DNA from 4 places in the Paenibacillus sp. JNUCC31 genome. Region 3 is predicted to be linked to each of the others. Evidence: riboswitches for the same ligand, from Rfam matches in the RefSeq annotation. Region 3 holds a riboswitch; each other region holds the start of a gene.
What was found. A riboswitch is a leader RNA that binds a small molecule or an ion and turns the genes downstream of it on or off. The one in region 3 is predicted to bind thiamine pyrophosphate.

Region 1: linked by a shared signal. The riboswitch ahead of JNUCC31_RS01450 (thiamine phosphate synthase) and the one ahead of JNUCC31_RS19300 (ABC transporter ATP-binding protein) in region 3 are both predicted to bind thiamine pyrophosphate.
Region 2: linked by a shared signal. The riboswitch ahead of JNUCC31_RS16935 (ABC transporter substrate-binding protein) and the one ahead of JNUCC31_RS19300 (ABC transporter ATP-binding protein) in region 3 are both predicted to bind thiamine pyrophosphate.
Region 4: linked by a shared signal. The riboswitch ahead of thiC (phosphomethylpyrimidine synthase ThiC) and the one ahead of JNUCC31_RS19300 (ABC transporter ATP-binding protein) in region 3 are both predicted to bind thiamine pyrophosphate.

Annotation. Positions count from the first base shown of each region.
Region 1 covers NZ_CP062165.1:359,439-367,054, reverse strand. The annotation lists gene JNUCC31_RS01460 (hypothetical protein) at 1-313, shown strand, start outside; gene JNUCC31_RS01455 (ABC-F family ATP-binding cassette domain-containing protein) at 446-1,996, shown strand; TPP riboswitch at 2,132-2,241, shown strand; gene JNUCC31_RS01450 (thiamine phosphate synthase) at 2,546-3,136, shown strand; gene thiO (glycine oxidase ThiO) at 3,141-4,367, shown strand; gene thiS (sulfur carrier protein ThiS) at 4,364-4,567, shown strand; gene JNUCC31_RS01435 (thiazole synthase) at 4,570-5,337, shown strand; gene JNUCC31_RS01430 (MoeB/ThiF family adenylyltransferase) at 5,334-6,383, shown strand; gene JNUCC31_RS01425 (winged helix-turn-helix domain-containing protein) at 6,463-7,233, shown strand; gene JNUCC31_RS01420 (C40 family peptidase) at 7,370-7,616, opposite strand, start outside.
Region 2 covers NZ_CP062165.1:3,894,495-3,902,110, reverse strand. The annotation lists gene JNUCC31_RS16955 (MFS transporter) at 1-998, shown strand, start outside; gene JNUCC31_RS16950 (DUF2798 domain-containing protein) at 1,431-1,931, opposite strand; gene JNUCC31_RS16945 (VOC family protein) at 2,120-2,506, shown strand; gene JNUCC31_RS16940 (hypothetical protein) at 2,579-2,791, shown strand; TPP riboswitch at 2,938-3,050, shown strand; gene JNUCC31_RS16935 (ABC transporter substrate-binding protein) at 3,277-4,317, shown strand; gene JNUCC31_RS16930 (thiamine-binding protein) at 4,538-4,828, shown strand; gene JNUCC31_RS16925 (ABC transporter permease) at 4,828-5,586, shown strand; gene JNUCC31_RS16920 (ABC transporter ATP-binding protein) at 5,726-6,535, shown strand; gene JNUCC31_RS16915 (TatD family hydrolase) at 6,632-7,438, shown strand; gene nfsA (oxygen-insensitive NADPH nitroreductase) at 7,600-7,616, opposite strand, start outside.
Region 3 covers NZ_CP062165.1:4,416,491-4,424,106, reverse strand. The annotation lists gene JNUCC31_RS19315 (ABC transporter permease subunit) at 1-367, shown strand, start outside; gene JNUCC31_RS19310 (ATP-binding cassette domain-containing protein) at 391-1,167, shown strand; gene hisC (histidinol-phosphate transaminase) at 1,192-2,304, shown strand; TPP riboswitch at 2,421-2,523, shown strand; gene JNUCC31_RS19300 (ABC transporter ATP-binding protein) at 2,701-3,468, shown strand; gene JNUCC31_RS19295 (ABC transporter permease) at 3,455-4,267, shown strand; gene JNUCC31_RS19290 (ABC transporter substrate-binding protein) at 4,429-5,496, shown strand; gene thiM (hydroxyethylthiazole kinase) at 5,810-6,622, shown strand; gene thiD (bifunctional hydroxymethylpyrimidine kinase/phosphomethylpyrimidine kinase) at 6,619-7,431, shown strand; gene thiE (thiamine phosphate synthase) at 7,431-7,616, shown strand, end outside.
Region 4 covers NZ_CP062165.1:4,187,996-4,195,611, reverse strand. The annotation lists gene JNUCC31_RS18295 (hypothetical protein) at 493-660, shown strand; gene JNUCC31_RS18290 (hypothetical protein) at 878-1,567, shown strand; gene thiC (phosphomethylpyrimidine synthase ThiC) at 2,301-4,085, opposite strand; TPP riboswitch at 4,452-4,565, opposite strand; gene JNUCC31_RS18280 (IclR family transcriptional regulator) at 4,685-5,428, opposite strand; gene JNUCC31_RS18275 (alpha/beta hydrolase) at 5,799-6,827, shown strand; gene JNUCC31_RS18270 (Fe-Mn family superoxide dismutase) at 7,026-7,616, shown strand, end outside.

The sequences.
Region 1 (7,616 bases), 3.5 Mb from region 3:
GAATGGTGTTTCCTACACCTTCACCATGCCTTTGATTTCTCAAGAGGATTGGTACAATACAATTAGTGATACAGGACTTATGGCCTTTATTCAGGGGGTACCTGTAGGGAATGAAAAGATTAACAATTATGCCATCGGTGGTGGCAGACTGGTGAAGAAAACAGCAATTATTGGCGGAGTTGATCCGGCAAGTGGAATCAAATATTATTATCCCTCCACATGCCGCAATGGTTACAGGGCCGGAGAAGTGTTTACAGATGCGAAACAAGCAGCAGCTCAAGGCTATTTTGAGTATAAGTGTTCCATAAATTAGGGCAGTTTGTTTGTAATATGAAAGTGAGGTTGCATGAGATGTTTACATTACTTTCAGAAAAGGCGATACCTGTGATAAAATAAGGTTTCGGAACGATAGTAATGTCCAAATAGATAGGAGCAACCTCATCTTATGAGTTTATTGTCAGTTGAGAACGTGAGTCACAATTTTGGCGACCGCACGTTATTTAAAAATGTTTCTTTTCGTTTACTCGCCGGAGAGCGTGTAGGCCTTGTTGGTGCAAATGGTGTGGGCAAGTCCACATTGATGAACATCCTTACCGGGAAATTGTTAAAGGACGAAGGGAAGGTTGAATGGACCCCAAAAGTTCGCTATGGATATCTGGATCAGCATACCAAGCTCACGCCTGGAAAAACGATTCGTGATGTGCTCAAAGAGGCGTTCCTGCCCTTGCTTGAGTTGGAAAAAGAAATGATGTCCATCACGGATCAGATGGCAGACGCCGATCCGGACAAGCTTGAATTGTTGCTGGAAGAAATGGGTGACATTCAGGAACAATTAGAGCAAGGTGATTTTTATCTGATTGATGTGAAAGTGGAAGAGATGGCGAATGGACTTGGCTTGTCCGCTATCGGTCTGGATCGTGACGTGGCCGCGCTTAGTGGTGGTCAACGTACGAAGGTATTGCTTGCCAAGCTCTTACTGGAGAAACCAACGGCTCTTCTGCTGGATGAGCCAACGAACTATCTCGATGTGGAACACATTGAATGGCTGACGCGTTACCTGAAGGATTACCCGTATGCGTTTATTCTGATTTCGCATGATACGGAGTTTATGAATGAGGTCGTTAACGTTATATATCATCTGGAATTTGCCAAGTTGACGCGTTATGCAGCGAACTATAACAAATTCCTTGAAATGGCCGACATGAATAAGGCGCAGCATATTGATGCTTATGAGAAACAGCAGGAATTTATCAAGAAGCAGGAAGATTTCATTCAGCGGAACAAAGCCCGCGCTTCCACTTCCGGTCGTGCCAAGAGCCGTGAGAAGCAGCTTGGCAAGATTGAACGGATCGATCGTCCAGACGAAGCAGCCAAACCCACATTCAAATTCAAGGATGCCCGGGCGAGCAGCAAAACCGTCTTTGAGGGTATTGATTTTGAAATTGGATATTCATATGCATTATTGCCCAAAATGACGATGACGATTGAGCGTGGTGAGAAAATTGCCATTGTTGGGTGTAACGGTGTAGGTAAATCAACTCTGCTGAAGACCATCCTTGGGAAAATCCCGCCAATCAGCGGTAAGACATTCTTGGGTGACTATCTGGAAACAGCCTATTTCGAACAAGAAGTACGTGCAGGTAATATTACTCCGATCGAAGATGTGTGGAATGAATTTTCTCATCTGACACAGAATGAAGTCCGGGGCCATCTCGCACGATGTGGATTGAAAAATGAGCATATCACCCGTCCGCTTAACGCGCTTAGTGGTGGAGAACAGGCAAAAGTTCGTTTGTGTAAGCTTCTTATGCGTGAAAGCAACTGGATTTTATTCGATGAGCCGACCAACCATTTGGATGTGACAGCCAAAGCAGAGCTAAAACGCGCCTTGCAAGAATTCAAGGGTACCGTGTTGCTCGTATCACATGAACCTGAGTTCTATGAAAGCTGGGTAACCAAAACATGGGATGTTGAAGCTTGGTCCGAGAAACAATAGTATGTATCTTCGAACCTCGAACAAGATCAGCTACTTTTATAACTACATCAACCCTAAGCATGAATGAACAACGTAATCAATGGAAATGTACGGTGACAAAAAAAGGTGTCTATGGTAACATAGGCTACAACTTCATATGAACACTAGGGGGGCCGCACGATGCGGCTGAGATGGAAGAATTAGATTCCGGACCCTTTGCACCTGATCTGGATCATACCAGCGTAGGGAAGTGGCCGTTTCAGCTAATGACAAAGTGAGCAATTATCGTTGATTTTATTGCGATGTTGCCTGCAGTGTGAAACATGCATATACACATTGTTACAATTATGGGTTCCGTAGTTGTTATGCAGTGAGTAACCGTATGCAGCAGTCATTCAGTTGATCCATGAATACTAAATTCGTGGCCACTCCCCTGCGGGAGTGGCTTTTTTTGTTGTTTATTTCAGCGTAATCATATGCAAGAGGAGGGCGAACAATACGGAAATCTTCCACGAACATGTAACAAGAGGATCATTCGAACTGCATGCTCTTTCACCAGGAAAAGGTGACATGAACTCTTTTGTGCATGCTGCCACGGATGTATGGCGCTGGGTCGATTATATCCACATTCGAGAAAAAAAACTGACCCTGGAGCAACAGATACAATGGGCCCAAAGCCTGAAAAAAAAGGGTGTTCCATCTAACCGAATCATCATGAATGGCTCAGATCAGCTGGCTAAACATGGGGTGTTTGGTGGTGTGCATTGGGGCCAAGCTGCTATTCATAGCTACGATAAGGAGCTGGGGAGAGTCGATCGGCTTCGCGTAGGGGTGTCGGTTCATTCTCTGGAAGAAGCAAAAGTTGCAGAAGAACGTGGGGCGGATTATCTATTTTACGGGCATGTGTACGCCTCACCCAGTAAACCGAATTGCGAGCCTAGAGGACTTGCTTCGTTGGCTGAGGTATGCACCAAAGTTTCAATTCCAGTGATCGCGATTGGTGGGATTGGAACGGAGAATATTGCTGCTATCCGAACTGCTGGCGCCAAAGGGGCTGCGGTAATCTCTACGATTTGGACAAGCAACAACCCGGAACTGGCAGCAGCTTCATTGCGGCGGGCGATCACGAATTCACAGAAGTATGCCGAACCAGGGAGATGAGATCATGAGAGAGGGAGCAAGAAGTATAAGGAAACGTTCAGGTTATCATCCAAGAGCAGTATCAAGGAGTAGAATTGGATCGGAAATTCGAGGCAATCTTCATGCTGAAACCATTATTGTAGGCGGTGGAGTGATCGGTTGTGCTATTGCATGTGAGCTCGCTACCCGAGGCCATGATGTTCTTTTGGTTGAGCGTTCGCGGATCGCTGGAGGAACTTCCTGTGCAGCTGCCGGGATGCTTGCTGCTGACAGTGAGAGATTCACTCATGCCGTTATGGCGAGGCTCGCGAAGGAGAGCAGAGAATTACTTCATAAACAGAAGGAACGAATCAGTTCACTTAGTGGAGTGGAGATGGGTTTGCAGCAATATGGGTTTATTACTCCCTTTCGTTCATACAGTGAGGTCAGCAATTACAAAAATAACAGATCTTCGAACTCCTCTGATGAACCTTTTTGGTGGGATCGTGTCTCTGTCCAACAGGAAGCATCATGGTTAAACAGGGATATCTATGGTGCATATTACAGACCTTCCGAGAGCGAGATCCTTCCTGTTAATCTCACGCAGGCGTATGTCAGGGCGGCTCAAGCCATGGGTGCAAGGGTTATGGAAGGCGTACAGGATGTCCGTTTGCATATAGATGTGAACGGAGTTCAAGGGATCCGAACTTCCATTGGAACGATGACATCGAAGAACGTCATTGTTGCAACAGGGTTACAGGGAGAAGAGTTGATGAGACATGCAGGGCTGATTTTGCCTGTTTTGCCTGTGAAAGGAGAGATTGCAGCGGTGCATTTCTCACCTCGCCACATCGGATACAGACCTGACAAAACGGTGTATGCAGATGATATATATATTGTCCCAAAAGCCAATGGGGAAGTGTGGCTCGGTGCAACCAGCCTTCCCGGAAGAACAGACACAAAAGTCTCGGTACAGGGGATTCAGAAGCTATTTACAGCTGCGACAAGCTGGGTGCCTGGCATGAAGGAAGCGCATTTTCTCCGGGCATGGGCGGGTGTTAGACCTTCGACTCCGGATGGATTGCCCTACATAGGGGCTTGTGAAAGTATTCCCGGGTTATTCACTGCTTTTGGACATTATCGTAATGGCATACTGCTTAGTGCGATTACGGGCAGCTTAATGGCTGATATAATCTACGGTAAAACTTCCGAAGCGTTGGGAATTCAGGACCTTAGTCCGGATCGTATGAATCGAAAGGAGATATTGCAGTGAATATCATTGTCAACGGACAAACCATGCAAATTGAAGATAGCTTAAATCGTGTGGACAAATTGCTCCATTCGTTTAATCTGCAAGTAAAAACCGTAGTGGTTGAATTGAATCGGCAAATTTTAACGAGGGAATACCATGAGACGACGGCATTAAGAGACGGAGATCGGATTGAAATTGTACATTTTGTGGGAGGCGGTTAACTATGTTGAAGATTGGGAATTATACGTTCGGATCTAGACTACTTCTGGGTACAGGCAAATTTTCGGATTTGGACGTGCAGAGCCAGGCGGTTGAAGCGGCAGGTACGGAAGTGTTAACGTTCGCTGTTCGGCGTTTGAATCTGGAAGATCGAAACAAACAACATTTTCTGGACACGCTGGATTTGAAAAGGTATACCCTGCTTCCCAATACAGCGGGTGCTTCAACGGCAGAGGAGGCAGTGCGAATCGCTGAACTTGCCCGGGCTTCAGGACTTTGTGATATGATAAAAGTAGAAGTCATCGGCGATGGAATCACATTGCTTCCTGACCCGATTGAAACGTATAAAGCATGTGAGATATTGCTTGAAAAGGGATTTACGGTACTGCCTTATATCTCGGATGATGTTATTTTGGCCAAGCGATTGCAACTACTCGGTGTACATGCTGTCATGCCTGGGGCTTCACCCATAGGGGCAGGGAGAGGAATTATTAATCCCTATAATCTGGAGATAATTATTGAACAAGCCGTCGTTCCTGTCATTGTGGATGCAGGGCTTCGAGCACCCAAAGATGCGGCTCATGCGATGGAATTGGGAGCAGACGGTGTATTGTTGAATACGGCTGTCTCCGGATCGGGAGACCCTGTGAAGATGGCTAAGGCCATGAGAATGGGGGTTGAAGCAGGCAGAATGGCTTATGAGGCAGGCATGATTCCCATTAAGCGTTACGCGGCAGCAAGTAGTCCGGCGGAAGGAATGGTTCATACATGACAAATCAGACACGACCCTCCGAGCAGGCAGACCGTTACTCCAGACAGGAACGGTACGCTCCGATCGGTAAGGAAGGTCAGGACAGATTGAGTAACAGCAGAGTATTAATTGTTGGTGCAGGTGCGCTTGGCACTGGCATTGCAGAGACACTGGTACGTTCAGGTATTGGCCACGTTACCATTGCAGATCGTGATTATGTGGAGTGGAGCAACCTCCAGCGACAACAGTTATATGTAGAACAAGATGCCATTCAGCGAATGCCCAAAGCGTTGGCAGCCGAGAAGCGTCTGTCTGACATTAACTCTACCGTTGAAGTTGTAGGCAAAGTAATGGACGTGAGAGTGGATGAACTGGAAGAATTGGTTCAAAGTGCAGATTTGATTATGGATGCAACGGATAATTTTGATACACGTTTATTAATTAATGACATGTCTCAGAAGTACCGCATTCCCTGGATTTATGGCGGATGTGTCGGCAGTTATGGAATTACCTACACGTTTCTGCCAGGAGAAACCCCGTGCTTAAACTGTTTGTTAGGTGAGGTTCCGTTAGGTGGAGACACCTGTGATACGTCAGGTATTATCCCTCAAGCGGTGCAGATGGTTACGGCAAATCAGACAGCAGAAGCCATGAAGTTACTTAGTGGCAATTCAGATGCCTTGAGACGCAAGTTACTGTCATTTGACGTGTGGAGGAATGAATACATATCCATTAACGTTGACGGTGCCAGAAAAGCAGATTGCCCATCATGTGGTCAAAAAGCTACATATCCGTACCTGTCTGCCTCCAATCTGGAAAAAACAGACGTGTTATGTGGCAGGGATACAGTCCAGATCCGCCCTTCACGCCAAATGAAACTGGATTTGCAACAAACGGCTGTTCGTCTGGAGAAACTGGATGATGGCAAAGTGGAAGCCAATCCGTTTCTGGTCTCTTTTACAACTGGAACGTACCGAATGGTCATTTTTCAGGATGGGCGGGTTCTTGTTCATGGAACAAAAGATACCGCAGAGGCCCGTACACTGGTTCACAGATATTTTGGTTGAAACATAATGCTCTGAGTCTGTTCCTTTGAGGAATGGACTTTTTCATTTTACGGCATGATAGACATACAACATTGCTGCGATGCTACGTGATAACAAGAAGAAATTGACCGTTAGCAAGGAAACCATGCAGCAAGCGTATAGAGACAGGCCGGGTGAAAAAATGAAAACATCCATGTTACTGGTTGGCAGCGGAGAGCAGGTTACAAATATTAAAGACGTATTTTGTGCTGAAGGATATCATGTTGAACTAATGGAATGGTCTGAATTGAAGCGTGGTTCCAAAATACCATTGACGGAACTGAGCATGATCATATTAGTTAATGAAAAAAATCAGGAAGATCAGGTGAAGGCTGGACTGGAATCGTTAGTACAGATTGGCGCGATTTCTCCACTTCTTGTTATAACTCCCAAGATCTCTCCTGAATTAATTGTGGAATGGCTAGACTATGGCGCTAACGATGTGATGGAAGAGCCAATAAATCGTAATGTGCTGATGGCCAGAGTGCGAAATCTGTTACGTGTGTTTGCACATGTCTCACAGGAAGATGAAGAAGTCATTGTAGTGCATGATCTAAAAGTGAATCTGCGTTCACGTCGAGTGAGCCGAGCAGGTGAATATCTAATGCTTACTCCGAAAGAATACGAATTGCTGGAATTTCTTGCCCGTCACGTCAACGAGGCATGTGCGCGGAGCGTCATTTTAAGAGAAGTGTGGGGATATGATTTTGCAATGGATACCAATGTGGTAGACGTATATATCAAACATTTGCGGGTAAAGGTGGATAAGGGGAGGGACATGAAATTAATTCATACGGTTCGTGGAGTCGGCTATATGCTGCATACCGAATAAAAGTGAGTATAAACCAAAAACCGGATCATGTTTTCCACATACCTCCAGTTTGGGGAGGGCAGTTTATCGGGTAAATATAAAAGGACCGGATCAATAGATCCGGCCCCACTCGCTTTGGTACATTTTTGAATTTGAACTACAATACGCGGCGAGCTTTGATATAAGTCTTTTTCCAGTGTCCCGAGTTCAAATCGGAAAGCGTTACACCAGGAGAACCGTACGTGTGCAGAACTTTTCCGTTTCCTGCGTATACTCCAACATGAGTAATATTGGAGCCAGTGGAGCGACTACCGCTGGAGAAGAATACCAGATCTCCAACACGCAGATTTGCTTTGGACACTGCTACGCCTTCCTTGGATTGCTTAACGGATGTACGCGGCAAG
Region 2 (7,616 bases), 520 kb from region 3:
TTGCAGAGTTATCCTACATGCTGCTGCCACCTTGGGGTTGGATGTACGTCATTGCTCCTGCAGCCGGATTCGGATTCGGGATGATTGAGGCTGTCATCGGTACAATCATCATTGCTGCAATTAAAGATAATACCGCGGTCGCCATGAGCCGACTCGAAGTGTTATTCGGTATCGGGGCCATGGTCATGCCGCTCATTGCCAGCGGTCTAATCTCTGCCGGATACTGGCGGCTGTCTTTCCTTGTGGTTGCTGTCTGTGCAGCGATGACCTTCATTTTCTGGGCCAAAAGTTCATTCGGTGAGCTGGACAGCGAGCTGAGTCGACGTAGCTCAGACCAGACTCCTGTACACGCTCACGCTGCTGCATCGCCAAATGGAACAACCCCTTCAGACGTTGAGCCATCTCGTTCAATCTATCGCGGGCGCAATTTGGCTCTTCTGTCTTTATTTGTTCTGTTTTTCTTTCTCTACGTTGGAACCGAAATGAGTCTTGCCAACTTCATGCCCGCCATTCTGATTGAGAAAATGAACATGAAGGAAGCAGGTGCTGCGCTTAGTGTTACCTGCTTCTGGATCGCCATGTCTGTTGGACGGCTGTTTGCCGGATATATTGCGGAGAAGTTTCAATATCGCGTCTACGTTCTGTACAGCTGCCTCGCGGCCGTTCTGCTATTGATGATTTTTCCGTTCACCAACCAGATCTGGTCCGCATTTTTAATCATTCTCTTACTGGGACTTGCACTGTCTGGCGTGTTCTCCATCGCCCTCGTCTTCGCCAGCAAAATGCTGCTTGGAACCGAAGAATCGACGCCCAGTATCCTGATTGCATCAGGTGGAGTTGGCGGTGCCATTCTGCCTTTGGTTACAGGCTGGAGTCTGGATCATCTGGAAGTTAACCAATCCGCATGGATGCTCGCCATCTTTGCGGTTGGGCTGCTTGTCATTAGCGTGATCACGTATCAATGGCAGAACAAACATGCGGTCGATACAGTGACTTAACAGTTATGTGTCGAGGCAAACCTGAGAATTAGAATCAGAAACAAAATACCTATTATAGAGATTGAGATGTCCACCGTCATGAATTGGCGGTGGACATCTTGTTTAGCGTTATTCTGTTCTAACGAACCTGGTACACGCTATTCATCTCCATTTCTGCATGTTTGAAATCTAACGAATCCTAGAGACGTTATTCTAGATAATTAGCTCCAAATCAAGCTCTCGTTGCAGTTTCTTAGCATAGTAACGCCGCTGAGATTCGTTAGATTTTTCGTTCCTTAAAAACCGGCCCAATAAGATGTTCTCGATTCGTTAGCGCTGTAATCATGGTAGAAAGTGTCCTATCTTTGCCTCAGATCACCTTTCATTAAAGGTGAGCATACGATCTATTTATTTGCACAAGATTACCCAGGAAATACTTTAGGCCCATCTGAATCACACACTTTTGTTAACGGCAGGCAATACAGATCCATTATCCTTGATGAATTTACCAAATACATATCGCACGAGTGGCCCCAGAATGATCAACTGATATGGAAGCGCCAGGCTGAAGTTACGAGCGATTGTATGAAGGTACGTACGGAGTATGGATGCCCCGTTTAATTGATCCGCGAGATATGCCGAGATCATTCCATACATGGACATGATCAGTACCATACCAATCACCATGAAAAATGACATGGCGAGCACACCCAGAATCTTATTGGACTTGTCGAAGGGCAAGGAGAATGCAATCTTTCTCGCTACAGGTCCGACAATGAAAGACTCCACCAAAAACGCGATGACAAAACATAATATGAACTGAAGTAATATCTCAAGCGGGGACATCTTGCCGAGTAACCCATTGTGCCATAAATTAAATGTCATCATGACGACGACCATCCCTGTGCACATCAGCATTCCAAAAACAATTTGTTCTTTCTTCGTTGTTGGCAATTCTCTCATCCTTTCTGTTTACCTTCGTAATTATAGAGATGACGAACCCCCTCACATAAGTGAACATTATGTGAACATTGCCGACTTGTCCAAAAATTAAAATCCTGTTTGACAACCCCATAGCACAGTCCTATGATATCCCTTAAAATGGTAGAAAATATTTACTCAATATAAGGAGGATTTGGATTATGAGTTTTCAAAAGCGCATTGACCACGTTGGCATTGCCGTTCGTGATCTGGAGACCACACTCCGTTTCTATACGGAGATTGTTGGTCTTGAATTGAAAGACCGGGTAACCCATACCAACGGCGTCATCCAGCTCGCCTTTCTCGGCTTCAACGGAAGCAACGAGACTGAGATTGAGTTGATTCAGGGATACAGCGACAAGCTGCCTTCCGAAGGAACAGTGCACCATTTTGCCATCCATGTCGATGACCTTGAGTCCGAGTACAACCGCATTAAGGCAACCGAGGCCGAGTTTATTGATGGAGAGATCATTACACTGCCCAACGGTTACCGTTATTTCTTCATTTATGGACCCGAGAAGGAATGGATTGAGTTCTTCCAGCGCTAAGAATTGGAGCTGACTATGTATAGGTGCATATGATGATTTTCAACCGGATGGACCCGCGCTGGAGGAAGGGATATGAGCGCGTATATTAGTCCGGCTGACTTGTGTAATTTGATGTTCAAAGCAATTACAGCTACAGATCTGGAGCCCTTCACCATACTGCATGGGATCTCGAATAATCGGTTTAAACGATTAAATCTCGAATCCACTCAGAAAAAGGTAGGCTATGAACCGAAAGCCGATGCTTTTGCACTCAGTCAGATTTCCTTATATGATTCTCCACGATAAAAGTTAAAAAATCACACATCGACAGAGGTCGTTATACGCATGTATAAGGGCCTCTTTGATTACTTCATACGTGCCCCTATCCAGTTCCTGACTGGACATGCATCGGCCTCTGGCCTATAATTACACCTAGTAATGCCCGTAACTTCATAGTTTCCCAGGGGAGTCGGAATTGGCCGGCTGAGAGTGTATCCCACCAAGATACTGACCCTTAGACCTGATCTGGATCATGCCAGCGTAGGAATCGGAGTATATCGAATTGGCCCAGCCTAGCCTCTTTGCTGAGTGCCACATCTCTAACGCCTGCACGCGTCCCGGAGTAACGGGGCGCTTTTTTAATGTTCTTTTACATAGCCAGAAGAGCTGAAAAAAAGACGTCATCCGGATCATAGCTGGTATAAATCTGTCGATTTATGCAAGAAGCTTGGATATGAAGCCAAGGAGTACCCCGCGCCACTGGCCGGACAACATGAAGGAGAGAAATGACGATGAGATGGCGTAAAATGATGGGCCTATTGCTCTTGTGTGTACTACTAGTGGCTGTGGCCGCATGTGGCGGCAAAGAAGCTGCACCTTCAGGAGAAAATGGCAGCAGCAGCACCGAAAACAGCAATGAAGGTGACAATGCAGCCCTCAAGGATATTAAAGTGGTACTGGACTGGACACCAAATACGAATCATACCGGCCTGTATGCGGCCGTAGATCAGGGTTTTTATAAAGCCGAAGGCTTAAATGTCGAGATTGTACAGCCAGGTGCCGGAGGCGCGGATACAATGGTGGCTTCGAATGAAGTGCCATTTGGCGTAAGTTATCAGGAGAGCGTGACCCAGGCCCGCACACAGGGCGTACCGCTCGTGTCCATCGCTGCAGTCATTCAGCATAATACATCCGGATTTGCCGCTCCGGCGGAACGGAACATCAAGTCTCCCAAAGATTTTGAAGGCAAAACCTATGGTGGCTGGGGTTCACCGGTAGAAGAAGCCGTGATGCAGTCCATTATGGAAGGCGAAGGCGCTGATGTATCCAAAGTAAAAAATATTAACATGGGCGATGCAGACTTTTTCACAGCTGTGAAACGCGATATCGACTTTGCCTGGATTTTCTACGCCTGGACGGGTATTGAAGCCGAGCTTCGCGGAGAACCCATCGACATGCTGTATGTGAAGGATTATTCCGATGCGCTGGACTACTACACCCCTGTACTCGTGACCAATGAACAGACGATTCAGAACGATCCCGAGCTGGTTAAAGCGTTCTTGAAGGCGACTTCCGAAGGATATCAATATGCGATCGAACATCCCGAAGACGCTGCCAACATTCTGATTAAGGCCGTACCGGATCTGGACAAGGACCTTGTACTCGCGAGCCAGAAGTGGCTGAGTCCGAAATATCAGGATGACGCACCGCGCTGGGGTGAGCAGAAGCAGGAAGTATGGCAGAACTATACCGATTGGATGTTTAGCAAAAAACTGCTTGATCAGCAGGTTGATGTATCCAAAGCGTATACAAACGAGTTTCTACCCCAATAAAAATTGTTTAAGTTTAACTTTTTTACACCAGAACGAAGAGTGCAGAACCCATCTGTAGAAACGAAGTGGTCGCCTTTATCCCCGGATTTCCCCCATGAGGAAAATGGAATCAAAAAATCCGGGGATAACAGCGATCGGAAGAGGGTACTGCAATCGAAGTGGTAAAGTGTAAAGCTGGTTTAACTCATGCAATTTAACTCGAAAGGAAACGTGATCTTTTATGGCAAGTACACTGCTTAGCATTCAAGTCATTCCCAAAACGCCAAATGGCGAAAATTCCTATCCTTACGTTGATCGTGCTATCGAAGTTATCCAGCAGTCGGGATTAAAATATCAGGTTAACCCACTCGATACCACGATGGAGGGAGAACTGGAGGAACTGCTTGAGGTTGTCCGCAAAATGCACGAAGTTCTCGTGGAAGCTGGCAGCCCAAGCATCATCTCACAGATCAAGATTGCCCATAGCCCGAGCGGCTTCAGCATGGACACCCTGACGGAGAAATATCGCTAATGCATGCCTATTGGAAAAGCGTATGGCCGCCCTTTGTGGCGGTTATTCTCTTTATAGCGGTATGGCAGGGAGCCGTCTCCCTGTTTCATATCGAGAAATGGATGCTGCCAGCGCCTTCGGACATCGCCCATGAAGCAGCATCCCAATCCGAGCGACTTGGCATGCATGCATGGGCAACAATTCAGCTGACATTGATAGGGTTTGCAGCAGGTACGCTCGTGGGATTACTGATTGCAATGGTGCTGCATTTGATTCCATTTTTGAAATCTGCACTCTATCCATTACTTATTCTTAGCCAAAATATACCGACCATTGCGCTTGCTCCGCTCTTGCTGATCTGGTTCGGATTTGGGCTGCTGCCCAAACTGATTACCATCATCCTGGTCTGCTTCTTCCCGGTGGCTGTAGCCGCCATGGACGGGTTGACCCGCACCGATGCGGCGATGATGAACTATATGCGCATGGCTGGTGCAAAACGCGGCCAAATTTTCTGGAAGCTCGAACTGCCGCATGCCTTGCCCTCGGTGTTCTCGGGGATTAAAATTGCCGCTACGTATAGCGTCATGGGTGCGATCATCGCTGAATGGATCGGTGCAGATAAAGGCATCGGCTATTATATGATGCTGCAAAAATCGGCCTATCGGACGGATCGTCTTTTCGTGGCCATCATGATTATTGTGGCACTGAGTCTGCTGCTCTTCCTGCTCATTGCGCTATTGGAGAAACTGCTCGTACGCTGGCGGCCGCAGAAGCGATAACTTTGAAATAAGCCCCATATAAAGGTTAGGAAGTGATGACGAGATGACAGCCGAACACAACGAGCGGGGAGCTGCTGCTGCTGCGCCGGATGCGGTTGTAACCACTCCAACGCATGGCGGAGGTCCTGAACATGGAGCCATGGCTATAAAAGAAAAAAACTCACCGCCAGCGCTGGAGGTATTGGATATACATGCCTCGTTCCGCGAGCGACGCAGTATATTGCCCGTGCTGGATAGCTTGTCCCTGACTGTGGAACAAGGAGAATTCGTAGCCATCGTCGGTCCTTCCGGCTGCGGCAAAAGCACCCTGTTTCACATCATCGGCGGCTTACTGAAACCGCAGGAGGGCCAAATCTTGATGAATGGTCAGGATGTTACGGGACAACGCGGCAAGATTAGCTATATGCCGCAGCAGCCTGCTCTTTTCCCATGGCGCACCATTGAAGACAATGTGCTGCTTGCAGGCGAAGTGTCTGCAGATGCACCACCCCGAGCTGAGGCGCTCGCCGATGCCCGGAAGTGGCTGGGAAGTGTGGGCCTCGCCGGGTTCGAACGAGCCTATCCGCATATGTTATCGGGTGGCATGCAGCAGCGGGTGGCATTTCTGCGCGCCCTGCTCAGTCCGCAGGAGTTGATGCTGCTGGACGAGCCTTTCAGTGCGCTGGATGCACTGACCCGCAGCGACATGCAGCGTTGGCTGCTCGATATCTGGGAACAGAACCGCCGCTCCGTGCTGTTCATTACCCACAATATCGAGGAAGCATTATTGCTTGCTGACCGGATCTATGTTCTATCCAACCGGCCTGCCACTGTACTGCACGAGGTCGATGTTCCCTTTGATCGTCCACGTCGCGAAGCGATCACGGAGGAGTCTGCTTTTCTTGAACGGAAACGGCAGATTTCCCAGTGGATGAGAGAAGAACAGCAGAAAACCCGCCTATCCAAATAGCGCGGGTTTTTAAGTTATTTTTTTCCTTAAATGGGTGATCCAACACACACCACTCTGCGTATCATTTGTAAAAGACAAAAAGGAGGGGCCCATCTCATGCATTCTACAGCCTTTGCACCCTTGATCGATGCCCATCTTCACCTGGACAAATATACATCCGACGAACAACAAGAGTTGTTAAACTCTTTCCCGTCCCAGCAGGTTGAAGCGGTTATCGCCGTTTCTATGAATCTGGCATCTGCCCAAGCCAACCTGGAACTGGCTTCACAGTACCCTCGCACCGTATATCCGGCCTTTGGTTTCCACCCCGAGCAGTCCCTTCCGTCCCTGGCAGAGCAGGATCTGTTCTTCGACTGGATCGAGAAGCATATCGGACGAGCTGCAGCCATTGGGGAAGTTGGATTGCCCTACTACAATCGGCAGGAAGCCGAACGGGCTGGACAACCCTTTGATCAAAGCGGCTATGTCGATCTGTTGGAGCGATTTATCCAGCTGGCGAAACGACATGGTAAACCGATCGTACTGCATGCTGTATACGAGGACGCCGATATCGCCTGTGATCTGCTGGAGCAATATCATTATCGCCGGGCTCATTTTCACTGGTTCAAAGGTTCGAAGCGGACCGTCCAGCGAATGGCTGACAACGGATACTTTGTCTCATTCACTCCTGATATCATATACGAAGATGAAATTCGCGAATTAGCTCGCCAGTATCCTTCCGAGCAGGTTATGGCAGAGACCGATGGACCTTGGCCCTTTGAGGGTCCTTTTCAGGGAAGAATGACACACCCTGTCATGACCCGACAGGTCATTCAAGCGTGGAGCGAAGTGACTGGTATGGGAACGGAGCGAGCTGCGCGTCTCTTTTATCAGAATACGAAACGCTTCTATGGTCTGCTTTAAGCGCTTAGACGTATCCATTTACCCTGACAACTCTCACGCCAAGGAAGCAAATTTAATCAGATTGGTGCCCAACCTCTTGCTGATTTCCCAACAAAAAAGGGGCAACACCCAAAAGAAGTCAGTCGGCTCCGGCCGAACTGACTTCTTTTTTTGGTTTATCATTAACGCTTCAAGAATC
Region 3 (7,616 bases):
GGTATATCTGAATACGTTCCACGGCATACGGTCGGTCGATCCCGGTCTGATTGAAATGGGCAAAGTGTATGGCCTCAGCCGTTGGTCCCTTTATAAGGACATTATCCTGCCTGGTGCGCTGCCTTCCATTCTGGTGGGTATTCGGTACGCACTTGGCATCATGTGGCTAACACTTATCGTAGCCGAGACGGTTGCAGCGGATGCGGGGATTGGATATATGGCGATGAACGCAAGGGAATTCATGCAGATGGACGTGATTGTCTTAAGCATTCTGCTCTATGCCCTGCTGGGCAAGCTGTCTGACACCATCGCCAAATGGCTGGAACGGCGCTGGCTGCGCTGGAACCCGGCTCTATCCCGCAAGTAATGTGAAGGAGCGTGAATTTATTCATGAGCACAAGTCAGATCAGTCCTTTTCTGCAAGTGGATGGGGTTCAGAAATCGTATGATCAGCGCACGATTCTATCCGACATCAACGTCAGTGTGAGACAAGGGGAATTTGTAGCCATCGTTGGACGAAGCGGTTGTGGCAAAAGTACGTTGCTGCGTCTGATCGCCGGGCTGGAAGCCCCCTCTTCAGGTAACGTTATGCTGGGCAATAGAAAGCTTGGCAGTACCGCACCCGAGACAAGGTTTCTGTTTCAGGAGGCCCGGCTGCTGCCTTGGAAATCCGTGCTCGACAATGTACGGTTGGGCATCCCCGACAAGAACAAGGAAGATGCACGCCAGTCGCTTCGCAATGTAGGACTCGGAGAGCGTGAAGGCGACTGGCCGGGAGTATTATCGGGCGGGCAAAAACAACGTGTCGCTCTGGCACGCGCACTCGCCAGTCATCCTCGCTTACTGCTGCTGGATGAACCGCTGGGTGCATTGGATGCTTTAACCCGGATTGAGATGCAGCAATTAATCGAACGTTTGTGGGTAGAAGAAGGGCTGACCGTCATTTTGGTCACTCATGATGTCAGCGAGGCGGTTGCACTTGCTGACAGGGTACTGTTAATCGAGGATGGTCATATAACGATGGATACCCGAATTACGCTGGAGCGGCCACGCGTTCGGGACAGCGGGTTTGCTCATTTTGAAAACCTGATTCTTAATCGGTTGTTGACTCCTCCACAAGAAACAGCACAGCAGATTGCCCAGAAACAGATATCATTCTCGATCTAATTCCACTGGAAAGAAGGTATGATCATGCAATCCCTTTCACCCATTCCCTCTCCTCCTGTCAAAGACCTGTTAAATCAAATTCCAGCCTATACACCTGCCAAATCCATGGAACAGATTCGGCGGGAGTTGGGACTGGAAAGTGTCGATCGACTCGCAGCGAACGAGAATCCGTTTGGCTCTTCTCCCTTGGCTGCGGAAGCAGTCCGATCCCTGGGCTCCGATCTTTTGGCACAATACCCCGACGGTTCCAGCCAACTGTTGCGTGACAAACTTGCGGAGCGGCTGGGTGTGCGTACCTCCCAACTGGTATTTGGCAGTGGATCGTTCGAGCTACTGACCCTTACCGCCCAAGCTTATCTTAATCCCGGCGAGGAATCACTCATTCCGGTGCCCTCCTTTAACTGGTATAAAGGCGCTACCCTGCTGGCAGGCGGTGTTATTCATGAAGTGCCTTTGGTCAACCATTCGCTGGACCTGGAGCAATTCCGGCAACGGATCAATGCTTCAACCCGAATCATCTGGCTGTGCAATCCGAATAATCCGACCGGAACCATTTTCACGGCAGATGCCCTGCTTGGTTTACTTGAACATGTTCCCTCCCATGTCGTGGTTGTCCTGGACGAAGCGTATTATGAATTCGCGGAAAGCGAAGATTATCCGGATACGGTTAAGCTGCTGGAACAGTACAATAATCTGATTATTCTGCGGACCTTCTCCAAAATATATGGGCTGGCCGGCCTGCGAATCGGATATGGCATCGGGAATGAAAGCATCATTGAAGGCATTAACCGGGTCAAGCTGCCCATCAGTCTGACAGCCACATCCCAAGCCGCTGCTTCGGCCAGCCTGGATGATCATGAATTTGTCTCTCATTGCCTGCACTACAATCGTCAGGGACGGGAAACGTTAATGCAATCCTTTGATCAGTGGAAATTACCCTACATCCCTTCCGAAACGAATTTCATCATGGTGGATCTGTTACAGGACAGTGGCCCCATTACCAGAGAATTGTTGAACCGAGGCATCTCTGTTCGCGGCGGTGCCGAATTCGGCATGCCTACCTGGCTTCGGATTACGATTGGTACACCTGAGCAGATTGCCCGTTTGATCCGTGAGCTGGGCGCACTCATTCCCTAGTCGGTATATGACTTCTTCCCTCATTCATTTATCTTCCTCACCACGACCTGCCTGATCAGGCTCTTTACATTCCGCTTCTTTATGATATATGCTGAGTACACAACTGCATATCTTGAACATTACACTAGGGGAGCCTTGCGGCTGAGACGAATCGAACGATTCGGACCCTTTGAACCTGATCTGGATCATACCAGCGGAGGGAAGTGGAGCGGCCTTTCAGTAAGTGGATTTTTTCATGTTGATGATGAAATTTAATGTGAATTGAACTTACAGACCCACTCATTTCTCCGGAAATGGGTGGGTCTTTTTCGCGTTCTGCGGGCAGATCAGAAGGTGTAATTAGAGATCCCGCAGTTTGCTGTTTGTTTGATAACGAGGAGGAAAGGAAGCGAGAAAATGGGTGACGACATCACCATTCACAACATGAGCTATGCTTTCCCGGGAAAAAGGGATTCCCCTGTGCTCTCCAATGTGTCGATGCGTGTAGCGAGAGGAGAATTCGTCTCGATCATCGGCTCCAGCGGCTCCGGTAAAAGCACCCTCTTCAAGCTGCTGGCAGGCTTGCTTGAGCCCACCCACGGAACCATTGAAATTCCTTGGGTTCAAGAAGGAAAGCGACTGGGCCAGGTGGCCTACATGCCACAAAAGGACCTCCTGTTATCCTGGCGAACCGTCATGGAGAATTGCATGCTCCCCTCCGAACTTGCTTCAGGGCGGCAGGATAAGGCAAGGATGCGAGCGGACATTCTCGCTGGGCTCGACAGATTTGGCTTATCCGGCTACGCGCATGCTTACCCGGACGAGCTGTCGGGTGGCATGCGCCAGCGTGTCGCGCTGCTTCGTACTTTGCTGACAGGCGGCCAGCTCATGCTGCTGGATGAACCATTCGGCGCACTCGATGCCCTGACCAAACGGGAGATGCATCGGTGGCTGCTGGAGCTGTGGGAAAGCCTGGGCAAAACCGTGTTGTTCATCACGCATGACATTGAAGAAGCCCTGCTGCTCAGTGATCGGATTATCCTGTTAACTCCAGTGGGCCAAGGCCAACAGCTGCAAGATATGGAAGTACCTTTGCCGCGTCCAAGACATTCGGACATGATCTACGAACCGACTCTCGTTCAGATGAGACGATTACTGGAGGAACAATTGCATGCGAGACGGTAACTTGAGAGATAGCATGAAGCATAGCGTAAGAGGTTGGCTTGCCCGTTATGGTCTGTTTCTTTTGCTCATGATCTTGCTGCTTGCCCTCTGGGAGTGGATTGTGCATATGGGATGGGTGCCTTCCTTCATCATTCCAGCCCCGACGGCGATTGCCAGTTCGCTGTATGAACATCGCCACCTTCTGCTGGCTACACATCTGCCCGCTACCTTGATGGAAGTTGTCGTTGGTTTTGGCTTGTCTATTGGTGCCGGAATTGCACTTGCAACAGGTATGTATATGAATCGGTCGATTGAAAAAGCGTTATATCCCTTCATCTTGATCAGTCAGACGATTCCGTTGATTGCCCTGTCCCCCGTCTTCATCCTGTGGTTTGGCTACACGCTGTGGAGTAAAGTTGCGGTGGTATTCCTGATCGCATTTTTCCCGATTGTAGTTAGCACCTACGATGGACTGCGCCAGGGTGATCCGGAGCAGCGTGAATTGCTGCGGACGATGGGGGCCAGCAAGTGGGATATTTTTCGCAAACTCCAGATTCCGCTTGCCCTTCCCTCCTTCTTCTCGGGACTAAAAATGTCTGTAGTGTACTGTGTGGTCGGTGCAACGATCGGGGAATGGCTCGGTGGAAGCAAGGGTCTCGGTTATTTCAGTCGCAGAATGTCGAGCAACATGAACACGGATGCGATGTTCGCCGCTATTGTGCTGTTATCCCTGCTTGGTATCGCCCTGTTTGTACTCATTGCATGGATGGAGAGAAGATTCGCTGCACCACGTCATGCAGGTAGAAGAAAGGCTGGATAACTTTCGGAGGTAGACCTGACGGGACAGGTTTATCTTACTTAGCGTCTTCCCCTTACTATCCGCTGGGAGGCCATAGCAGCACATCGGTTTCCAATCACCGGTATGTAGAATTTTATGAATTTCATAACAGATAACAAGGAAGAAACGAGGAACTTTACGTAATGAATAATAAGCATATATATTCCCTGCTCCCTCTCCTGCTCATAGCTCTGTTGCTGATCGTTAGCGGATGCAGCAAGACGGGCACCAACACGCCTGCTACGGATTCAGCTTCCAATACCAAAGATACAGAATCATCTGTGACCGAAACGTCAGTAGATTCCAAAGACAAGCTATCCATCATGCTCGACTGGTATCCGAATGCAGTGCATTCCTTCATCTATGTAGCTCAGGAGAAAGGATACTTCGCGGATCAAGGTCTGGATGTTGATGTTCAAATGCCTGCCGATACCAATGACTCACTCAAACTGGTTGCTGCCGGAAAAATCGATCTGGCGCTGAGCTACCAGCCGCAAATTTTGCTTGCGCGCGGGGAAAACATTCCTGTACGTTCCATTGCGGCCGTCGTTCGGCATCCACTCGTGCATCTATTAACTGAAGCAGACGGTAAAGTGAAGTCGCCTAAAGATCTTGAAGGATTGACGGTCGGCTATTCCTCAATTCCTCTGTATGAGGCAATGGTGCGTACCATGATCAGCCAGGATGGAGGTAATCCCGACAAGATGAATCTGGTAGATGTGGGATTTGACCTGATTCCTTCCCTGGCTTCCGGGCAGGCAGATGCCATTATGGGCGGTTTTATTAACCATGAGCAATTGATTCTGGAAAAGGAAGGCCATGCCATGAAATCGATCAATCCCGTTGATTACGGCGTACCTGATTATTATGAGCTGGTACTGACTGCAAGTGACACGGGTATTGAATTGAAAAAGAATCAGCTTACCCGGTTCATCAAAGCGATGCAGGAAGGACAGAAATATGTGACAGAGCACCCCGAGGATGCGCTGAACATTCTGCTCGCGCATGAGAACGAAACTTCTCCACTTGACCCGGAGATCGAAACCAAAAGCCTGAATATTTTACTGCCACTGATGAATGAAAAAGGTCAGCCGTTTGGCGGGCAGGACGCCTCTTCTTGGAAAAACGTACGTGCATGGCTGGTTCAAAGTGAATTGATTCCCGGTTCCGTGAAGGCTGAGGATGCTTTTATCAACTTGCAGGGCGAGTAGACATCGGTTGCTGGATCAGATCAAAGAAAATCTTAAAGTAGGAAATTCAATGCTGGAAATTGCCACATGAGTTTCTTCGGTATTCAATAACTGTACAAAATTTCTATAGAATATATGGATTTTTTATTAAGTAGATGAATTATTTATCTAGTCTTTCTATATGGACATTGCAGCTATCCGAGAATGACCTTTAACTCATAACTCAATCATTTATGAAAATCCTGCTACCCAACAACCTTGAAAACTTATGCGTATAAGGGTAACCCTGCCTGCTTTTGTTGATTAAATTGCTTATTTATAAGGAGGAACTCATATGTCTTATCTGGAACGTGTTCGTACACAAAATCCACTCGTTCATAACATTACGAATATTGTCGTTGCTCCGTTTACGGCCAACGGTTTGCTCGCACTAGGTGCATCTCCCTTTATGGCCTATGCGCATGAAGAAGTGGCTGATGTCGCCAAAATTTCGGGAGCAGTTGTATTGAACATTGGCACTTTGGACGAACGGGTAGTTGAAGCGATCCGCCTGGCTGGTCAATCGGCGAATGCAAATAATGTGCCTGTGGTGCTCGATCCGGTTGGCGCTGGCGCAACCGCCTATCGTACAGAAACCGTTCAGATACTTGTTCGTGAGCTTCGCCTCACGGTGTTGCGCGGCAATGTGGCGGAAGTCGCTAATGTCATCGGCGAGCGTTGGAACATCAAAGGTGTGGATGCAGGTCAAGGTGAGGGAGATCGAATCGGAATAGCGGAACGTGCAGCACAAAAACTCGGCTGTGTGGTCGTCATTACCGGACGCGAGGATGTCATTACGGATGGGCAAACGACGTTCCTGACGAGTAATGGACATGTCTTGCTCACCCAAGTGACTGGTGCAGGCTGCTTGCTCAGCTCAGTAATCGGTGCTTTTGCAGCCATAGCAAAACCGGGTGAAGACTTGCTGAGCAGTGTTGTGGAAGCTCTCGCCTTCTATGGCGTTGCAGCAGAGATTGCGGCGGAACGTACCGCTGACCTTGGACCGGGCAGCTTCCAGATCGAATTGCTGAACCAACTGGCCCAAGTAACACCTGACATTCTCGCGCAGCGGGCACAGGTTCGCCGGATTGATAGAGGTGCACAATGAGTATTGCGCAGGCTTTGACGATTGCAGGTTCCGATAATGGCGGCGGTGCCGGAATACAGGCCGATCTAAAGACCTTTCAGGAGCTTGGTGTATATGGCATGACTGTAATTACAGCTATCGCTGCCCAAAATACAACCGGTGTGCAGGGCGTCTTCCCTATCTCATATGAAGGTATTGCTCAACAGCTGGATTCGACCGGTGATGATTTTCAACCTACAGCAGTGAAGACGGGTATGCTCTATAGTGCCGAGATTATTCGACTGGTTGCCGAGAAATGGCAGCAATACAGCTGGTCCAATCTGGTCATCGATCCGGTTATGGTTGCCAAAGGCGGCGCTACTCTGCTACAACAGGAGGCCGTTCAGGCTCTAATTACAGAGCTGCTACCTCATGCCCTGATCACGACACCGAACATCCCGGAAGCTGAGCTTCTTACTGGAATGTCTATTACCAATCTGAGTCAGCGCGAAGAAGCCGCAAAGCGGATTGTGCAGATGGGCTCCACGTATGCTTTGGTGAAAGGTGGTCATGATGAGGGAAGTGGCATGATTGTCGACGTACTTTACGATGGGCAGTCTTTTCATTACCTGGAGAACGTTCGGGTGGTGACTCGGCATACCCATGGAACGGGATGTACGTATTCTGCAGCCATTACTGCCGAATTGGCGAAGGGCTCAGCTATGCTGGCTGCCGTCACGACTGCGCGTGCATTCATTCAGGCAGCCATCGAAGATGTGCTGGGGATTGGGGCCGGGCATGGGCCAACGAATCATTTTGCGTATCAACGCAGACTGCGGGGTGAGCAGTGATGTGCCATCTGGATGCAGAAGCAGTACGGCATGCGATGCAGGTGTATTTGGTGATGGGCAGCGTGAATACGACACGTGACCCGGTAGAGGTGCTGCGCCAGGCTATCGCTGGCGGCATAACGCTCTTCCAGTTCCGGGAAAAAGGAACTGGCGCTCTGATAGGCGAAGCACGCATCACGCTTGCG
Region 4 (7,616 bases), 230 kb from region 3:
ATATTTCAGCAATTGAATACCGTTCACTGGATTTATGCAAAATGTTGTTAGGCTGTCAGGTTTTCCTGGCGGCTTTTTGCCATACTACGTGATCTCCCCTTCGAAAATTGCCCTAATTATGCACCCGACAACCGACCATGGTACCAAGTTAGTTAGCTTGCGTCGTACCTATGCAGCCAGACAATAGGTCTTAATTTCGACACCATTGGCATTATCAAAACTGGGTCTATTCACTTAACAACCGCTTCTATCCTCCCATAAGAAACCTCACATATGCAGTCCTTTCCTCCTGAATTTCCCCAAAAACGTTTACATCTCACCAATACGGGGTAAAATCACTACAATCCAATTGGAATTACACCTTAAGTTGCCTGTTTCGTCTAACAAGTCACATATACCTATTTGCGTAAAAGGGACGATAACTCGCCAGAATACATAATCTATCAAAAATCACATATGCATATTCGAGAATGCATTAAAGGAGGAACCAAGATGATCCGCATGCCTATTCAGCAAATGATCCCGTACCACCACCAGTATCCGCGCAACACGGCGACCACTGCTCCCAAAAAGGAGAATGAGAACACTCAAGGTCTATCCTTTCATGAAATTCTGCAGCAAAAAATGGCTAAAAAGAATGCTTCCCCTTCACTGCGATAAATGAAATGAGGAGCGAATTCATACTCGCTTCCTGTATATTCACCGTTCTTCTGCGAAGTTGCGGATGAACGGTTATTCGCGTTTTCAGTTTAATTGCTGTTACATCTGCATTGTACATATGTACAGTCTATTGTCACATCTCTATAAACCTCTATAATGGGTTAAATATTTGCGGCACTTATTGAGACAACATAATCCATTTCAGGGGGAAAATACGATGATGACCATCGCCTGTTTTCACGCTCATTATTCCAACATTGCTCTGATTGAAGAGGCACTCGCTCCTTATGAGGTTGAACTCGTACACTATGTCGATCCGGGTCTGGATCGCCTCAAACATGACGCTGATTTCACTGAGGCAGTTACACATGAGAAAGTATCACAGACGCTGCAATGGATCGCACACTGTCATGCCGACGCCATCCTCGTCACTTGCACCCTGTTTGCGGCCGTACTTGGGCAGGAGGCACAGCATGTTCCCGTCCTCGTGGTTGGCATTGATGATCCATTACTTCAGGAAATGAAACGGGTACCGGGGAGATTCATATTGGCGTTTACCAACCCTGCAACGATTGAAGGAACGATGGCGCGGGTGAATCAGGCATTGCAGCAAAATGATGAACATGAGCAGCTGCACGAGGCCGTGACCATGGGGACTGAAGCGGTGCTGATCCCAGGGACATTTGAGTTAATTATGCGAGGCGATAAGGAAGGCTATCTAGCGGCGGTGAGTGCTGGATTACAGCAAATTGCTGAGCAGTTCCCTACTAAAAGGGTAATCGCTGCTCAACTGTCCATGGCTCCCGCAGCGGCGCGTGTCACCGCAGACGCAGGCATGTTGATCTATAGTCCATTGACTTCGCTTGCGGCGTATTTGGAGAAGAATTTGAACATAATTCGGCGTTAATGTTGAGCGGTAAGTGCGTATGAGCGGTGCGTCGATATAAAAACTGATTTTCCAGACTGCTTATATCGGTAACGCCACGCCAAAGATCAGTCAGTGATGCGACATCTCATCTGAAGAACTTGTTCCAGAAGTTCTCTTGCTCTAGATTGGAGCAAAAACTCTAACGAAACCAGCCCGTCTTATTAGCAGAATTATCGTGATCTGCTAAGTTTAACGAACCTGAGCCACCTTAATGGGGTCCAGACATGCGATTTCAGTACAGCAGGACGTGCATCTCAAGAAATAACGTTTCTGTGACTCGTTAAATCGCAGATCTGTTGAAATTACGGCAAATAGCGTGTGCTCGGTTCGTTAGGGGCTGCCTGTTCGCAATGTTAATTATTGCACTCCTGACATACATAGACCGTAAAAAAGAAGTGACCCGCCACAGGTTGAGGGCCTGACGGGTCACTTCGTCTTAAGATGCTGTAATTGGAGGAATACCCATCGCAAATGCTGTGCAGGAGTAGCCATTGGCCTGACTACTCTTATTTGTTTTTACTTATATTCATATTATTATGCATCTGTTAGACAATCAACCTATAACTGATAAACATATATTGAGTCGCACTTCTTGTTCTTTAAGAGTAAGTGTGCGCACCACGTACCCAAGTTAAAGCCGCTCTTCTCCGCGATCACGGAGAGGAACGGCTTTTCACTATGTCAGGCTGTCCAGATTGCGTTGTAACGACGCCTAGGAGCGTGTCCGGTATTCCTCTGCCTTTTCCTGCATGCCCGCAACCACGGCCTCATTCTCGGACAGTCCCTTGTCCACGGCAAAGGCACGAATATCTTGCGTTATACGCATGCTGCAAAATTTTGGCCCGCACATGGAGCAGAAATGGGCTTCCTTGGCCCCTTCGGCTGGCAGCGTCTCATCATGATAGGACAGCGCTCGTTCCGGGTCCAGTGACAGGTTGAACTGATCCCGCCAGCGGAACTCAAACCGTGCCTTGGACAGCGCATCGTCCCGACGCTGGGCACGCGGGTGGCCTTTCGCGAGATCGGCGGCATGAGCAGCGATCTTGTAGGCAATAACCCCTTCCCGTACATCATCCTTGTTGGGCAGGCCCAGATGTTCTTTTGGCGTAACATAACAGAGCATCGATGTGCCGAACCAGCCGATCATCGCTGCACCAATCGCTGAGGTAATGTGGTCATATCCTGGTGCAATATCGGTCGTCAGCGGTCCCAGCGTATAGAACGGCGCCTCCTTGCAGATCTCCATTTGCAGATCGACATTCTCCTTAATCTTGTGCATCGGCACATGTCCCGGACCTTCGATCATCACCTGCACATCATGCTTCCAGGCAACCTGCGTGAGTTCACCAAGCGTAGCCAGTTCAGCCATCTGGGCTTCATCATTGGCATCGTAGATGCTTCCCGGGCGCAGTCCGTCCCCTAGAGAGAACGCCACGTCATACCTTTTCATAATTTCACAGATTTCTTCAAAGTGGGTATACAAAAAATTCTCCTGATGATGCGCAAGGCACCATGCTGCCATAATGGACCCACCCCGTGACACAATGCCGGTCATCCGTTTGGCGGTCATTGGAATATATCGCAGCAGCACGCCGGCATGAATCGTAAAATAGTCCACGCCCTGCTCTGCCTGCTCGATGAGCGTGTCTCGATACAACTCCCAGGTCAGTGCTTCAGCTTCGCCATTGACCTTCTCCAGCGCTTGATAGAGCGGCACCGTGCCAATCGGCACAGGTGAATTGCGGATGATCCATTCCCGGGTAGTGTGAATGTCTCGACCTGTGGACAGGTCCATCACCGTGTCCGAGCCCCAGCGCACGGCCCATGTCATCTTCTCCACCTCTTCCTCGATGGAGGAGGATACAGCAGAATTTCCGATGTTAGCGTTGATCTTCACGTGAAAATGACGCCCGATCAGCATCGGCTCACTCTCCGGATGATTGATGTTCGACGGCAGGATGGCCCTGCCACTCGCCAGCTCCTGCCGCACAAACTCCGGCTCCACCCCTTCACGAATGGCGGCGAACTCCATCTCAGGGGTGATCATTCCCTGCCTTGCATAATGCATCTGGGTCACGCAGCGCCCAGCCTGTCCCCGCAGCGGTTTACCACGCAAGCCCGGATACTCCTCGGCTCCAGCTCGCTTCCCGCCCGGTTTCAATCCGTTATCCTCCGGTTTTACCATTCGTCCCTGGTAGGCCTCAACATCTTGACGCTCCGTAATCCAGCGGGTACGCAGCGCGGGCAACCCTGCCCGGATATCGGCATGAAATCCGGGATCAGTCATTGGTCCGCTCGTATCGTAGACACGCAGCGGCTCGTTATGCTCCACCCCTTGGGGAGTATTCGTGTCATGAAGGGCTATTTCACGCTCCGGTACAGCAATGTCCGGTCGTGAGCCCTGAATGTACACTTTGCGGCTGCCCGGGAAGGGCTGAACCCGTCCGGCCGCACCTGTACTCTTTTCCAACGGCTGATCCTGCTCGTCTTGTCCCATCGTTCTGTTCTCTGTACTCATCGCTCTTGTCTCCTCCTCATTGGTAATCGACTGGATTGATAGCTCTGCGCACAGTCCTGGATCATCCACAACACAGAAAAAGAAAGAGCGGTCATACACCAGAAGATAAGGACATCACATTCCAAGTAATACAGACATTCGGGGCAAAAAAAACTTCCTCCCCAACGCTCGCCAACCACTCTTGGCACTTGTCCAAAAAGCAGCTCTGGTATCGTCTTCCGCCTGTATACGGTATATAAAAAAGCCGGTTCCCAAGGGAACCGGCCTATGTCCATCACCACTCATGCAACTCATTCAGGCTCCAGAGCGGAGTCCATCCATAAGTCACATATGTGGTGTTCGTGGTCGTATCGCCGATTACTTCCCTACGCTGGTATGATCCAGATCAGGTGCAAAGGGTCCGGAATCTCATGCGATTCCGTCTCAGTCCGGACAATTCGGACTCCCCCAGTAACGTTAACAAGTTGCAGCATATACGCTGCAGATCCATATTCAGTTATGCTGGCCTGTGAGGCCGTCCATTACAGAGTAGCGTATCGAAATAAAAAAGACAACCTTTATATTCCAGAAATCTGAAATCAGGACAGCATAAGTCCCATCTGTGTGGCAGCTTCCTTCAACACAGGTGCATATTCGTGCAAGGTCTTCTGGGACAGGCGGCTAACTGGGCCGGATAACGACAAGGCGGCAGCGATATTACCTCTGCGGTCCATAATAGGGACAGATACGGCTGCTGCTCCCGGCTCACGTTCCTCATAACTCGTTGCGTATCCATGTTCACGAATGTCACCCATCTGTGCAAGATACACTTTGGGATCGATAAATACAGGCCATTCCGGCCCATTCATCAGATCTTCACGGTCCTCTTCGGTCGCAAAAGCCATCAGCACTTTGCTGGACGCTCCCACGGATAGCGGCAGCCTCACTCCCACCGGAGCCACACGGCGAATCGCTTGATCACTCTGCACGGCTTGAATCCGAATCCGCTCACTGCCATCACGCAAATACAAACTCACCGTTTCGCCCAGCCGATCTCTTAGCCGCTCCATCGCAGGAAGGAGCAGAATGGCTGGATCATCGCTTCGAGACATATGTGCAGACAGCTCCCATATACGTATGCCGAGTCGATACTTCTCGGTTGCTGCATCACGGATGACGAATCCTCGTTCCTCCAAAGTTGCCATCAGACGGTGGACTGTACTTTTGTGCAGACCGATCTGGCTGGCAATTTCCGTGAGTCCCAGATCACTACGGGTTGTAAAACATAATAATATATCCAGCGCCCGTTCTACAGCCCGGACGGTTAACTTGCGGTCTTCCATGGATGTTATCCTCCTCATGTTTCATCACATGAAACTCGGTTACATAAATTATATGAGAAACGGTCTCATCTGTAAACCAAAAGCGCCAATATGGAATAGGGAGAAGTGTAAATATTTTCTTTTTATAAATATAAATCCCCTGCAATTTGCACCCTTAGGAAATGTTAACCATATATCTTCAGAACTATATAACAATTGCGTAACAAATGCCTCCAATCAATTGACTTTGACTATATTGGAACATACGATAAAGATATATTAAATTCAGATTTTGCTTCATAAGTAGTCAGAAAAATCATTTATCATTATCATTTATCCGCTCTGTTCGTCTCGTTGTTATCTTCATTTGATTTTAAAAGGAGGGGCAATCATGTATCAGACATCCCAGAGCGAAGCCCCGCTGCAAACGAAAGTGTCCGATCTGCCCTCTTCGTTATCACCGAGGCTGATCCGGTTCAAACATATTGTCGTGGCGTTATTGCTCTCCGTTGTATTTTTTCTGCTCTTTTGTTTCATTGCACTACACGGGTATATTGCCTGGGTATTATCCAATCCAACTGTGGCGCCCGTCTTCTCCAATCCCATGCAGGCCAAGAACATGAAGTATCAAGACATCACGTTCCCGGCAGCTGACGGCAGTCGAACGATGCAGGGCTGGTATATCCCAGCTGACAATAATGCGAACAAAACGATCATATTCAGCCATGGATATGGTGCGAATCGTGAGGAAACCTGGGTTCCGATGTATGATCTGGCCCATTATGCTCACCAGCTCGGATTTAATGTGGTGATGTTCGATTATGGCTTCGCCTCCCAGGTGAACAAGGCCGTCGCTACAGGAGGTAAAGCCGAGTCCCAGCAGCTGCTTGGTGCCATTCAATTTGCCAAGCAGCGCGGAGCTCAGGAACTTGTCGTATGGGGCTTCTCCATGGGTGCCGGTACGGCCCTCCAGACTGGACTTATTACCAAAGATGTGGATGCGATGATTCTGGACAGCACATTCCTGCTGGAGCCGGATACACTGTACCACAACATCCATAATCAGATTGATCTGCCGCGTCAGCCTACGCTGGAGATTATGAACCTGCTGTTCCCGATTCTGAACGGAACCGGATTGCAGCAAATTCCGTATCAGGAAGTGAAAAAAGAAGATTATCCTTTCCCGATCTTCTTCATCCATGGTACCGAGGACGAGAAAGCCCCTTACCCTATTGCGGAGCTGCTCGCTGCCAACCAGACCAATCCGTATTCCGATGAGTGGATTGTGGACGATGCGCATCATGAGCTGATCTTCCGGGAGCATCCGAAGGAATATCTGCGCCGTGTCTCCACATTCCTGAGTCATGTGACGAAGACAAGCAGCGATGATGTGGATAATACCAATAGCGGAGAATCGTGATGATTCGGTAATTGAAGAGCCCTTAGGGGCTCTTTTTTTTATGTACACATAGGACAACATGCCGGGAGAATATACTCTTGGGACGTAATTAAAGACAGCTCTAGCTTGTACATTAAAATGGAGCGAACCGGGCTAGCCAATTTTATTTCTGCTGTTGGGTCTGAATTTGAATTCAATTTGAATGGAGGTTCACCGTATATGAATTGGTATGGATATGGGCATCTGCTGCCTCTGCGGGTACTCGAAGAGATCCGTTTCTGGAAAGAGCAGGAGAAGGAGCATACGATCGTTTTGCGAGCACTGGTTCCTGAGCTTGAGTCCTCTTATGTCAAGCTGCTTGAAGAATGGGAGGCTACCTTTGCAAATAGTGAGCGAACGGCAAATCAACTGCTGAAGCAGCTCCTGCCAGGAACTCACCCTCCAGCCCCCTACATCATCCGCTGCATCGAACAACTGATCGCCGCCTCCTGCTCACAGTCACGGGAGTTCATTAGACAGTTGTATGTCCTGCTGGAGCAAAGTACCGCCGTGCAGGCTGTGCCACTCGCCAAAGTGGTTCTCCTGCATTTCATTCGCGAATCCGAGTATTTCCTGGGGGTGCTCGATACGCTGAAGCAGCCTGGAGTTATGCGGGATTTGGCGGCTGACCCATCTTTTTCACTGGATCAGATTCTTCAAACCTCGGGGTACCCGTCAGAACCCAATCTACAGAAGTTCCCGCCATACGAGTCTGGGCAGTCCAATCGTGAAGCAACGGAAGATCCTTCGCCTACCGTTGGAAAATTGAAC